One region of the Enterococcus sp. AMC2644 genome, then DNA from elsewhere that is predicted to be linked to it. Evidence: a T-box and tRNA genes for the amino acid it is inferred to sense, from the RefSeq annotation. Region 1 holds a T-box; the other regions hold tRNA genes.
The links. A T-box is a leader RNA that pairs with one kind of tRNA and senses whether it is charged. The one in region 1 lies ahead of serS (serine--tRNA ligase), so its partner is inferred to be a tRNA-Ser.

Region 1 (4,617 bases):
TATTGCTTGCTTGTTGTATAACTTCTATCTAATAGAAGTGTCCTACACAATTGGTTCGTTTGCTTGCTTTGTTCAGTTTTCAAAGGTCTACTTTTGCTGTGTTAGCAACTTTTATATAATATCACTTCGACAATCGAATGTCAACTATATTTTAAAAGTTTTTTATTGAAGTGTTTTACTTCTTCACAGCGACTTTGTAATATTAACAAATGAATTGTTATTTGTCAACAAAATTTTTCAGTTATTTTGTTGTGATTACAACGTTTATAACCTCTTCAATTTTGACGACTTCGTTATAATATCATCTGTCATTTACTTCGTCAACTCTTTTTTTCAAAAAAGTTAAAGATTTTTTTGTCGCTTAGGACAAGTAATAATATACCAAGTTTTCTGTTATTCGTCAACAGAAAGAACATTGATATACCAACGTTTCTCATTACATCCCTTTCTTCTCTTTTCAAGACTAATTTCGTTCGTTTTTATAGCGAAATAACCCTTAAATTTTAAAATTATAGATTTATCGTTCGCCTTTATATTTCGTTTGCTTTTACAATTCCTTATATTCTCTAAAGATTAAGTGGAAATTTATCTATTTTCTCTATTTTTTGATAAAATACTATAAAATACTATTGTTCTATAGGAGGATATTATATGAAAATTTTAGTTGCAGATGATGATAAAGAAATTGTTGAACTGATTAGTATCTATTTACACAATGAAGGCTACGAAACAATAAAAGCTTACGATGGAAAGGAAGCTTTATCTAAAGTGCGTACAACGCCTGATATTGAGTTGTTAATCTTAGATATCATGATGCCTGAAGTTGATGGTATGCAAGTTGTAAAAACACTTCGCAAAGAATCACAAATTCCTATTATTATGTTAACTGCTAAAACAACGGATATGGATAAAATTAAAGGATTGGTTGCTGGTGCTGATGACTACGTGACAAAACCATTTAATCCATTAGAAGTAATGGCTCGCGTCAAATCACTTTTACGTCGAACTAAAATGCAAGTTGCTTCCTCACAACCAGATGTTTTAGAAGTAAGTTCATTGATTATTAATCGTGACTCACATGAAGTTAAAACAATTGATGGAAAAGAGATTCAATTAACTGCTTTGGAATTCGGAATCTTGTACTTACTTGCTTCACATCCGAACCGCGTTTTTAGTGCAGATGAAATTTTTGAACGGGTTTGGAAACAAGAAAGTGTCGTATCTGCAAAAACAGTTATGGTTCATGTCAGTCATTTGCGTGATAAAATTGAAGAAGCAACTGGCGGTGAAAAAATTATTCAAACAGTATGGGGAGTTGGATACAAAATAGATGCAAAATAAAGCAGAAAAAAGAAAACGAATCACGCTTACTTCTAAAGAAATCAGTGAACTATTTGCAGAAGCAATTGTCACGATCATTCTATTAATTATCGTGAACATTGCTATCTTGCTTATTCTTTCTTCTATTATAACAAACACACCTGCGTTAAATGAAGCTATCTTTGAATCGCGTAATAGTTTTGTCGAAAATTTTGATACTGAAATCTTTTTAAGTGGAAAAAATATTTTGGTTCCAGTTTTTCTTGTTTTGGACATTGCTTTCTTATACTGGCGATTAATTCGTCGCTATCGTCAAATGCAATTACGACATATTATTAGCGAGCTTCATTATATTGCAGAAGGAAATTATGACCATCGTATTCCGTTTGAACTACGAGGTGATTTGAATCGCGTAGTGAGCAGTATCAATGGCTTAGTCGATAGTACAGTTGCTGCTATCGAAGAGGAACGGAAAATTGAAAAATCAAAAGATGAGTTAATAACTAATGTCAGCCATGATATTCGTACTCCCTTAACCTCCATTATTGGTTATTTGGGACTAATTGAAGATCGACAATACCATTCGGAAGAAGATTTATTGAAATACACGCACACAGCATATATAAAAGCAAAACAAATGAAATCACTTGTTGATGACCTATTTGAATATACAAAAGTGAGACAGCCTAGTGTTCCGATTAATTTAATTAAATTTGATATGGTACAACTTGTTGAACAATTGGCAGCTGATTTTGAACTGGAAGCGAGTAAAAAAGGAATTGATGTACAAACTGTTGCGCAACCGCCACAAATTTTAATGGATGGGGACACCGAAAAACTAGTTCGCGTCTTTAATAACTTATTAACTAATGCTTTAAAATATGGTAAAGGCGCGACGAAAATTGTAATGGAAGTAGAAAAAGTAGGTACTGAGGTCGTGATTACAGTTAAAAACAATGGCAAAATGATTCCAAAGCGAGCATTAGACTCACTTTTTGACCGTTTCTATCGAGTAGAAGAATCACGTTCACAAGAAACAGGTGGTACTGGTTTAGGATTAGCAATTGCTCAAAGCATCGTCGCTTTACACGGAGGCTATATTTATGCTAAATCTTCTCATACATGGACTTCTTTTATTATCCATTTACCATTACACCGCAACAAATTACCACAACCCTAATAACAACGGTTGACGAAAATACAAAATTCAGCTATGCTAAAACCAATTAAATAGAGAATATGCAAAGAACCTAGTACAAAATAGACTTTTAGTTAAGAGAACTGATGGTTGGTGAAAATCAGTAAAAGCTATTTGGGAATCCAGTTCTTATAATGCGTCTTTTGAAAGAAAGAACCTTCCCTCAGGTTACGAGGTCAAGTGCGGCAATTGGCCGAACTTGGGTGGCACCGCGAACAACTATTTCGTCCCAAGCTATTTTGCTAGGGATGAAATAGTTTTTTATTTTATTTATATAACAATAGGAGGAAAAATGATGTTAGATATTAAAATGATTCGTCAAAATTTTGATACTGTACAACAAAAACTAAAGACACGTGGCGTTTCTGAAGAAATTCTCGCTGAGTTTCTAAAATTAGATGAAGACCGTCGTGGCTTGTTAGTTCAAGTTGAAGATTTAAAAAAATACCGCAATGATGTTTCGGCAGAAATTGCTCAATTAAAACGTAATAAAGAAGATGCTACTGCCAAAATTACTGAAATGAAAGAGGTTGGTGGCAAAATTAAAGCCTTGGATGGTGAAATCTCTCAAATTGATGAACAATTGAAAGTTATTGCTACGACTTTACCGAATATTCCACATGAAAGTACACCAATCGGGGCAGATGAAGATGACAATGTAGAAGTTCGTCGTTGGAGTGAGCCTCCACTATTAGATTTTGAAGCAAAACCTCACTGGGAAATTGCTGAAAACTTAGGTATTTTAGATTTCGAACGTGGAGCAAAAGTTTCTGGTAGCCGCTTTGTTTACTATACTGGTTTAGGCGCACGCTTAGAACGCGCATTGTATAATTTCATGTTAGATCAACATGTCTACGAACATGGCTACACTGAAATGATTACTCCCTATGCTGTAAATAGCCAAGCAATGTTTGGAACTGGCCAATTTCCAAAATTTAAAGAAGATGTTTTTCAACTAGAAAACTCTGATTTAACTTTAATTCCTACAGCTGAAGTTCCTTTAACAAACTATTACAGCAACGAAATTTTAGAACAAGAACAATTACCAATTTATTTCACAGCACTCAGCCCAGCTTTTCGTTCAGAAGCAGGCAGTGCAGGTCGTGATACTCGTGGACTAATTCGTTTGCATCAATTCAATAAAGTCGAAATGGTAAAATTCAGTGACGCCAAGCATTCTTATGATGAATTAGAAAAAATGACCGCAGACGCCGAATCAATTTTACAAAAACTAAATTTACCTTACCGTGTTATGGCATTGTCAACGGGCGATATGGGCTTCTCTGCAGCTAAAACTTATGATTTAGAGGTTTGGATTCCAGCACAAGACACCTATCGCGAAATCAGTTCATGCTCTAACTGTGAAGACTTCCAAGCACGTCGAGCGATGATTCGTTATCGTGATACAGATAATAAAATTCAATATGCACACACACTAAATGGTTCTGGATTAGCAGTGGGCCGAACAGTAGCTGCTGTATTGGAAAATTATCAAAATGCGGATGGCAGTGTAACGATTCCTGAAGTATTAGTTCCATACATGGGTGGATTAACAAAAATTGAAAAATAAAAACAGTACCGTAAATGAAAATTTCATTTACGGTATTTTCATTGATTGAATATTTCAATCGTGTTACAGTGGTAGTAATTACTTTTATAAAAATGAAAGAAGAGGGCTTATGACTACAGAAAACACAAAAAATAGACGCAGCGATCGACACTCAGGACAATCACCAAAGAAACTTCCATATTTTCTGTGGATTGCATTTCTTGTATGCGTGCTGATTATCGTCAGTGGTGGAACATATGTAGTGTATGGCAAGATCCAAGAACAACAGCTTCAAGCAAAACTTGATGAAGAGACAACTAATTTAGTTGGCAAAATTGAGCTAGAGCAAGAAAAAAGTGGTGTCGCTAGTGAAAAAAAAGAGCTAAATGACGATACTATCAAAGAAATTATTTATATTCCAAAAGAAGAAAAACTTCCTTATAAAAACACCGAAGAACAACTGACAAAGTTGATGAAACAAGAAATTAAAAAACTTAAACATCCAAAACAAGCCATTGTGGTAGGCGGCGTGGAAAAACAAAAACGGACG
Region 2 (4,617 bases), 770 kb from region 1:
TCAAGTGGTTGACCCTGTGGACAGTCTGGATATTACTGAAAGTAGTGAAGAACCAGAAGCTGAAATTGTGGAAGCCGTCATTGAAACAGAGGAACCAACTAAAAGTGAAGAATCAGAAGTTGAGGATAACGTTGAAGATAAAGTAGAAACCGTCGAATCAACGAATAGAAAACGTGACGAAATAAAACAAGTGTATTTAGATGAACATTTCTTTGAGCAAGAAGAAGTTTCATTAAATGACGATAGTTCAGGTGGGGCCGGTTTTGATCGACCAATGATTTCTGAATATGTTGCTCTAGTTAGTGAATTTACCGGTACCGTTATTTACGGAAGAAAGAATTGATAAACTATGAACTATGAATTTTGTTTAAATAAAGATGATCAAAGAAGTTATAACTTATTCAAATATCTTGAACAAAGACCTACTTTGTCAGAGCAAGTTCTAAAAATTCAAGAAGATTTAGGACTGTCAAAGTTTCTTTTGAATAAAGCAACAGAAAAGTTAAAAGTAGATATCAGCTACTTGAATATTGAAGATAGTTTAAAGATTAATAGTACTGAATTTGAAATAGAGCTTGAAATCGATGGCAACTATTCTAATAAAATACTGCTTTCTCATTATTTAAGCGAATCATTATGTTTGAAACTAATTATTGCTTTTTTTAAAAATGAGTTCAAATCCGTAGAAGATTTTGCTGAAAAGAACTTTGTTAGTTATTCTGTTGCCTATAATGCTTTTCAAGTAATCAAAAAAGAACTCAAACAGTATCAAATTCATTTTAAAAAGAGAAAGATAACAGGTAATCAGCAGAACATTTTTTCTTTTTTATGTAGCCTATTTTCTATTACTAATTTGAATAAGTCAGAAATTTATAAAATGAAAACAGTGAAACAAGCCGAGCTTCTTGTTGATAATTTAAAGGAGAATTTCCAACTAACCAGTTATGAAAAGGAAAAATTTTTTCATTACCTGGCTATTTATCTAGAACATTATGATAGTGGTAATGGTTGGGGTGAACAAAAGGTCAATCATTTTTTAATGTTGTCTTATTTTGCTCCAATTAAAGAAATTTTCCCAAATGTTTCAGATAATCTTGTGTATACGATTGTCGTCTGGCTGTTTATTAACGATAAGTTGGAACAAGATTTTGTTGGAGGAAATTTTGGAACAACCGTCGAGCAAGTCAATCATGACTTTATCCAATTATTCGAGAAAAGATTTAGTGTACTAAATCAAAACTTAAAAATTCAGCTTCAGACGAAATTAACTAAGCTCCATTTCAATATTTTTCATCAGTCATTGAATATGTTTGATGACGTTGAGTTGAATGTAACCTTCTTCCAACAAAACTATCCTGAGTTTTATAAATTTTCATTTCAGTATGTTCAATCACTAACTAAACAGTTTCCAGAACTATCACTGTTTAGAGTCTATTTGTTTTTTAATTATTTAATGATTTTGATTAATGTCATTCCAATTGACCTAATCACAGAACCAGTAAAAATATTGGTTGATTTTTCATATGGGGACAATTATAACCGTTTTATCAAGAAAAACTTGTCCTTTTATATTAATTTAAATGTTGTTACTGTTGATTCAACAACTAAACCAGATGTGGTTATTACAAACGTGAATAAACTTTATGAAAAAGATCAAATGGAGGTTGTTGTCTGGTTAGATCCCCCCAGGTCTGTTGATTGGGTAAACTTGACGAACATTTTATTAGATATCCAAGCTGAAAAATTTGAATAACTAGAGAAAGAAAGTCAAAACTACGAAAACATAGAAAGGTGATAAAGCATGTTTATATCACCTAATATTCAACGTAAAATAAATATTTTGAATTATTTAGATGAGCAGTCAACAACAGGTGTTACTGCTCAAGTATCTGAATACATTGAAGTTGAAAACAATTAGATAACATTAAGATATATTAGTGAGTTAAACGACGATTTAAAACAACTGTATCCAGAAAATCAACTTTATATTAATGTTTCAGTGAGTGTCTTTACCGCCATCGAGAAAATACTAATTTTGATAAAAACTTTCATTTATTATTTTCGTGGACAATTACTTATCATTGAATTAATCAATGAATTACTAAGCGAATGATTTCTGCAGAAGAATTTTGCGAAAATAATCACACTAGTTATCTTGAGAAAAGAAGTGGACAAATTAAATCGGTTTATTCATTCTTTTGATATACGAATAATTGTATCTTATCAAGTAAAAATACGTGGATACGAAAGCAAGATAAGAAATTTTTGGCTTGAAATTTTCATGCAATATCAGTGAAGTATTTTTAATTTTCCTAAAATGAGGAATAATTAGATAATATTTTGATTTTATATATTGTATACTTATGAAGTAGAGATACAAGGTGTTTGTTTCTTTTGGGGAAGTACTCAAGTGGCTGAAGAGGCGCCCCTGCTAAGGGTGTAGGTCGAGAGATCGATGCGAGGGTTCAAATCCCTCCTTCTCCGTTTCAAATAATAAATACGTTGAGATGGATTTCCATTTCAACGTATTTATTATTTATACTTGGAATTATATAAATTTAAATACATTAAAAGAAATAATGAGTGTAGAAAATGTATGACAGTGTATCATTTTTCAGCTGATACAGACGTGTTGACAAAACCTGTTTTAGAAAAAGCCCAAAAAGAGTTAGTGAATTATCAAGATAGCGAAGTATCCGTAATGAAAATGAGTTATCGTTCTTCCTTATTTGACAAAATTATGAAAGATGCTGAGCAACTATTTAAGAGAATTATTGCAGATTCCTGATGTTGGAAAAGTGCCGATTGTTGCGGATATGTTTTCAAATATTTTATCGAATAACTACCGTGTGGAAGATTTTGGTTTAATATATGCAAGTGCACAAAAAAGTATTGGTCCATCTGGATTGACGATTGTGATTATTCGTGAAGATTTATTAAATACAGAATTGATATTTACTTCAGCATTAGACTATGCGGTGCAGGCCTAAAATAATTCATTGCATAAAACGCCTCCAACATTTGCAATTTATACTGCTACGCGAATTTTTGAATGGTTAAAATATTTGGGTGGTGTACCTGAAATCATCAAACAAGACCAAGAAAAAGCACAACTTTTATATGATGAAATTGATTCATCTGACTTATTTATCAGTCAAGTGGTCAAAGAATATCGTTCAGTCGGTGACATGTGAGCTAGTTTGTACAATACTTTTCCTAAAGAAGGCGTCGATGCCTAGGTTGTTGTTTTTATGAAAAAATTTGAAGAAGAAAACGGGGCGAAATTAAACGTTCGGTGAATTTTCCAACGATAGAAATGAGTTTTGATTCTCCTTATCGTCTGACGATTATCAATCGCAATATTCTTAATATGTTGGGTATTGTTTCTTCAACGATTGCCAACGTCGACATTAATGAAAACGATGAGACAAAAATCAAAAACGTGTTGAGTCAATTAGCGACCACTGTCAACGTCGTACGTGTGAGCAATTAAGAATTTTGAAATTATCTAATAGATAGCAAAGCATCGAGAAAGACATTTATCCCGGTTGATATTTGAATAATCGGGATAAATGTCTTTTTTGTGTTTGGAATAATTGTCCAATAGAGAAACTAAGGAAATTCGATATCGAAGGATCCATCTCTATCTTTTACTAATTCAGATAGTAAAAAGTTTCTTAAGACTTCTAAATAAATAACTTCTCTCATTTCTGAAAATGAACGACGAGCCTCTACCTGAAATTCAAAAATAGGGCGATGTTGCCCCCAATTCCTGCCGTTTATAACAGACTTTAGCTGTTGTAAGTTATCAGATTGTTCAATCCAAAGGCTATCCAATGATTTTAGAATAACTATTCGTTGAAAAAATAACTGTTGAGAACTATCAGGCATAACAAATTGAATTTGTTGTTTTTGTTTTTTTGTAAGATCAAATAAAAAGTTCTTAACTTTTTTCCTTGAAAATGAAGTCAAATTATCTAATTCGCATGTGTTAAAATTGTAATCAATATTATTATAGATAAAATCGCTTAATGCTTGTAAATTTAAATTCTCTTTTTTATTTACAAATAATTCAATAGAATTATTAATACAGATATCAATGATATCAGATAACTGTATTGGGGAGGCAGTCATAATTTTGTTCCGCATAGCATAGATATTATCTCTTTGTATTGTAATAATAGAATCAAATTCTAAAGTTGTTTGTCGTCCCATAATTTCTTGATTTTTACGATTAGTTTGAGATCTATTAATTAGTTTAGTATATTTTTTTTCTTTAAAGTTTCTTGATCAGATATGCTATTATTATCAATTTTTTCTTTTAGTTCTTCGCGTTTTTTAGAGGCCCATTTTGGAGCACTTTCAATCACAATTTTATCTTCCATGGATACATAAAAAACACTATCACCTGGATCTCCTTGACGACCAGCTCTTCCTCGAAGTTGATTGTCAATACGATCACTAGTCATTCGTTCAGTACCAACGACTAATAGTCCCCCTTTGTTTCTAGCATCCTCTTCTAATTTAATATCAGTACCACGCCCAGCCATAGAAGTGGCGACAGTAACAGCTCCTTTTTTCCCAGCTTCTGAGATAATCCAAGATTCTTTCGACGCG
Region 3 (4,617 bases), 890 kb from region 1:
ACTTTTTTAATCTGTCATTTTTATTATATAAGCTTAGAGGAAACTCTTCAACCTTTCACTCTTTTAGACACAAAAACACTCTTCACGAATGAAGAGTGTTCTCTTTTATTATAATAAAGCTAAAATAATAAAATTCAAGATAAACAAGGCATTGACAAACCATAAAATTGGCGAAACTTCATTAGCTTTGCCTTTGACTACTTTGACAATAGCAAAGAAGATAAATCCAGCTGCAATCCCGTATGAAATACTGTAGCATAAGCCCATGAAAATTGAAGCAAAGAACGCAGGTACTGCCTCTTCTAAATTCGTCCATTCAATATCTTTAAATGATGCCATCATCATTACCCCAACTAGAATTAAAGCTGGTGCAGTTGCTTGAGCAGGTACAATGGCAATTAATGGTGAGAATAAACTGCTTAAGGCAAATAAAGCTGCTACCACGACAGATGTTAAACCAGTACGTCCACCCGCACCAATTCCTGCTGCTGATTCTACAAAAGTAGTTGTATTCGATGTTCCAAAGATTGCACCAATTGAAGTTGCTGTTGCATCAGCAAATAATGCTCGATCCATTTTTGTACTAAAACCTTTACTATCCTCTAACGCTGCTTCATCTTCTTTAGAAAAGATTCCTGTACGACGGCCTGTTCCAATGAAAGTACCAATCGTATCAAACGTATCTGAAAGACTAAAAGCAATAATTGTCATAATGACTTGAGGAATTTTTGATGAATCACTAAATAATGATTGCATCCCTTCCGCGCCAAAAGCTGCACCAAAAGTTGTTTTCAATTCACCAATTGAACTACCTAATGAATTAGCTTTCCAATCAATCGATCCTAAATCTACTACACCCATTAAAATACCAATAATCGTAGTTCCAACAATTCCTAATAAAACAGCGCCACGAACATTCATTACCACTAAGATTGTCATTAGCACTAAACCAATCAATGCAAGTATGATTGGTGCATTATTAAAGTTCGCCAAAGCTGGAACAATACCGCCATTCATTGTAACATTTACAGCTTGATCGCCTTCGACTGCAGAACTAGTAATCACATCTGAACTAGCTGAAAAGTTTAGTAAGTTGGCATTTTTTAGTCCGACATAAGCAACAAAAATACCGATTCCGCCACCAATTGCATTTTGCATGCTTTCGGGAATTGCACGAATAATCATTTTACGAATTTTAGTAATTGTAATAAAAATATTAATTAATCCGCAAATAAAGACCATTGCTAGTGCTTGTTGCCAAGTATAACCTAATCCAAAAACAACCGTAAATGTGAAAAAGGCATTTAATCCCATTCCTGGTGCTTGTGCGTAAGGGACGTTAGCAAATAACCCCATGATTAACGTACCGATAACTGATGCAATAATCGTTGCTAAGAAAACAGCTTGAAATGGCATACCAGAAGCTGACAGAATTGACGGATTAACAAATAAAATATAGCTCATTGCAAAAAATGTTGTAATCCCTGCTACGACTTCAGTTGATACATTTGTTTTGTTTTCCTTTAATTTGAAAAACTTTTCCATTATACATATTCACTCCTAAATTTAATTAAACACCGGAAAGAAAAAGAAAAATAAATGCGGTTTTAGGCTTTCCGTTGAACAATTACCGATTATAGTAAGCTTCTAGGTTTTTTTCAACATTTTATTAACAAATTTTTTAATAAATATAGTAATCGTTCGTGTTTAAGCCACCCATTTTTTAACAAACCTTATAGAACAAGGAATTTTCAAGTTCCCACATTTGTTAAATTGTTAGAATGTGTTACACTTTGGATGAGCATTTCATTTAAAGAAAGGAATCCTTTTATGTCTCGAAAATTAATTGCTATCGATTTAGATGGAACAACATTAAATAGTCAGTCTCTCATTAGCTCTCGAACAGCTGAGGTTTTAACCAAAGCAACTCAAGCAGGTCATTACGTTAGTATTGCAACCGGACGTCCTTTTCGTATGAGTGAACAATTTTATCGTCAGTTAAAATTAGATACACCTATGGTAAATTTCAATGGCGCTCTTGTCCACAAACCTTATCAAAAATGGGAATTCGAACGTGAATTATCCATTGAAAGAGATATTGCTTTTGAAATTTTGGCACAAAAAGAAAAACTAAATTTAGACTTTGTTGCAGCTGAAAATCGGGAAACATTCTATATTAATGATTTGAATGATTTTGAAGGTCATTTTTTTGCAACAGATAAAGTAACTGAGGCTAACTTATTTAGTAATTTAACAACGAATCCAACTTCGTTACTCGTTAAAACACAACATAAGTTTTCTGCATACGTTTCAGATTCATTGAAAAAACAATTTGAAAATAAAATCGATGTGCGCACATGGGGTGGTCCTAACGCTATTTTAGAGATTGTACCAAAAGGTGTCCAAAAAGCAATGTCCGTATCAGTAATTGCGGATTATCTAAAAATCGATCAAAAAGATGTGATTGCATTCGGTGATGAACATAACGATTTAGAATTAATCGATTATGCAGGTTGGGGTGTAGCAATGAGCAATGGTACACAACAACTAAAAGATATTGCAAATGACGTGACCGGAAAAACAAACGATGACGATGGTCTAGCTGACTATCTTGAAAAATACCTTTCACTATAAATTAATTGCCAGAGAACCTTCTCTGGTATTTTTTTATTTTTCACTTGCATTTTTTCCAAAAAAGGAAGAAAATATATCGATGTGGAGAGTTGGCAGAGTGGTAATGCACTGGACTCGAAATCCAGCGAGCCGTGTTAAGCGGTGCACGGGTTCAAATCCCGTACTCTCCTTAATAAACAAATAAAGCTGTCCAATTCATTTTTGGACAGCTTTATTGATTCAATCATCTTGTTCTTCGTTTTTCTTAGCTTCAATTGCTAAAATCGAATCAATTGTTTGTTGAATCACGGTAATAATCTGTTGACGTGTTGGTTCAATAACTCCTGAAGACATCAAAGCTGCTACACCTGTTACAGAAATCCAAATGCCTGTATGCAACGCTTTCAAATGTTCTTTAGACAAATTGGCATACTCTTTATGGTCATGAATTGTTTGACAAAAATGATCGTAAGATTGCTTATACATCAACTTACCACCACCATAGTTATCAATAAACAAAGCAATAAATAGCTTCGGATTTTTTTGAGATAAATCAATATAGTTGATTGCTAAATCCATCAATTTATCTCCCGTGTGCTCAACGGAAAAAACTTTTTTCTTTAAGTCTTCATAAACTGTTTCTACAAGTGTATTTTTTAAATCTTGCATATTTTCAAATTCAAGGTAGATGGGTTGTGTGGACACCCCCATTTTTTTTGCTACATTTCGAGCAGTAAAATTCGTAAAGCCATCTTTTGCGATAACTTCATAAGCTGCTTTCAAGATATGTTCACGTGTATATACTTTATGTCGCATAATAACCCCCCTCATCAAAATTTAATCTGTCAATGTTATTTTAACCGACATTCACGATTTTTTAAAGTGTTTTTATTAAAAAAAACAAAATTTAGATTTTTCATTAAAAAAATGATTTTTTCAAGGTTTATCTTCTCTTCCTTTTCATTTTAACAAGCGTTTCATTGGAAATTTTCGGAAAAGCAATGAAAGAATGCCTCCAAATATCATCGTTATGTTATTGAATTTCAGCAAACAATTCTTGTAGGTTTCTAAGCAAACAGATAGAATAAAATCATCTTAAAAAAATGAATTAGATAAAGGAGCTTCAAAATGACTGCATCAAAAGAATTAGTAGTAGAAACCTGTTTGTTAGCCGGGAAAATTATGATGGAAAGTGGTTCTGAAGTCTATCGTGTAGAAGACACAATGAAACGCATTGCAACAAATGCAAATGAACCCAATAGTGTCAGTTATGTAACAGCAACTGGTATTTTCATGGGGTTACGCACTAGCAATTATACTCAAGTTGAAAATGTTGGTACCCGCTCTATCAATTTAGAGAAAGTCGTTGCAGTCAATCAATTATCACGCGAATTTGCTGAACATAAAATTGATTTACTGACTTTGTATAACTCCTTAAAAAAAATCGATTACGATACACCAATGTTCCCAATTTGGTTACAAATTGTTTGTGCAGGCGTCATGAGCTGTTTGTTAATGTATGCTTTTGGTGGTTCATCCTATGATTTTATCTCTACATTTATTATTGGTATGATTGGCTTCTCAGTAAATTATTATGCCAATAAAACTTTAAAATTACAATTCTTCGACAATTTTTTAGCTTCTTTTATTATTGGGGCACTGGCGCTTTTAATGGTTAAACTTAGTTGGGCAAACAATGTTGATAATATTATCATCGGCGCTGTAATGCCTTTGGTTCCTGGTGTCGCTATTACAACCTCCTTTCGGGATATTTTAGCTGGACACTTAATTAGTGGCTTAGCTCGAGGAACAGAAGCCGTTATCATTGCCGCATCAATTGGTGTAGGTATAGCGACAGTCTTTATGCTATTTGGAGGGAATATTTTATGATGCTTTTCGTGCATATCATTGCTGGTTTTTTTAGTACGGTTGCTTTCGGAGTTCTAACCAATGTTCCTCGTCGAGCCCTTCTAGCAAGCGGGATTACTGGTTGTATTGGTTGGT

Region 2: it has a tRNA-Ser gene. The T-box ahead of serS (serine--tRNA ligase) is inferred to sense a tRNA for this amino acid. The anticodon was not compared.
Region 3: it has a tRNA-Ser gene. The T-box ahead of serS (serine--tRNA ligase) is inferred to sense a tRNA for this amino acid. The anticodon was not compared.

The regions. Positions count from the first base shown of each region.
Region 1 covers NZ_CM177095.1:1,461,458-1,466,074, reverse strand. The annotation lists gene croR (response regulator transcription factor CroR) at 652-1,341, shown strand; gene AC4BC5_RS07175 (sensor histidine kinase) at 1,331-2,500, shown strand; T-box leader at 2,552-2,753, shown strand; gene serS (serine--tRNA ligase) at 2,814-4,088, shown strand; gene AC4BC5_RS07165 (polysaccharide deacetylase family protein) at 4,198-4,617, shown strand, end outside.
Region 2 covers NZ_CM177095.1:687,092-691,708, reverse strand. The annotation lists gene AC4BC5_RS03380 (hypothetical protein) at 1-343, shown strand, start outside; gene AC4BC5_RS03375 (helix-turn-helix domain-containing protein) at 350-1,753, shown strand; gene AC4BC5_RS03370 (helix-turn-helix domain-containing protein) at 2,156-2,296, shown strand; tRNA gene AC4BC5_RS03365 (tRNA-Ser) at 2,397-2,484, shown strand; partial or broken gene AC4BC5_RS03360 (aminotransferase class V-fold PLP-dependent enzyme) at 2,597-3,239, shown strand; gene AC4BC5_RS03355 (hypothetical protein) at 3,296-3,493, shown strand; gene AC4BC5_RS03350 (hypothetical protein) at 3,613-4,215, opposite strand; gene AC4BC5_RS03345 (preprotein translocase subunit SecA) at 4,254-4,617, opposite strand, start outside.
Region 3 covers NZ_CM177095.1:2,349,421-2,354,037, reverse strand. The annotation lists gene AC4BC5_RS11500 (NCS2 family permease) at 109-1,545, opposite strand; gene AC4BC5_RS11495 (Cof-type HAD-IIB family hydrolase) at 1,831-2,634, shown strand; tRNA gene AC4BC5_RS11490 (tRNA-Ser) at 2,718-2,804, shown strand; gene AC4BC5_RS11485 (TetR/AcrR family transcriptional regulator) at 2,854-3,429, opposite strand; gene AC4BC5_RS11480 (threonine/serine exporter family protein) at 3,742-4,503, shown strand; gene AC4BC5_RS11475 (threonine/serine exporter family protein) at 4,500-4,617, shown strand, end outside.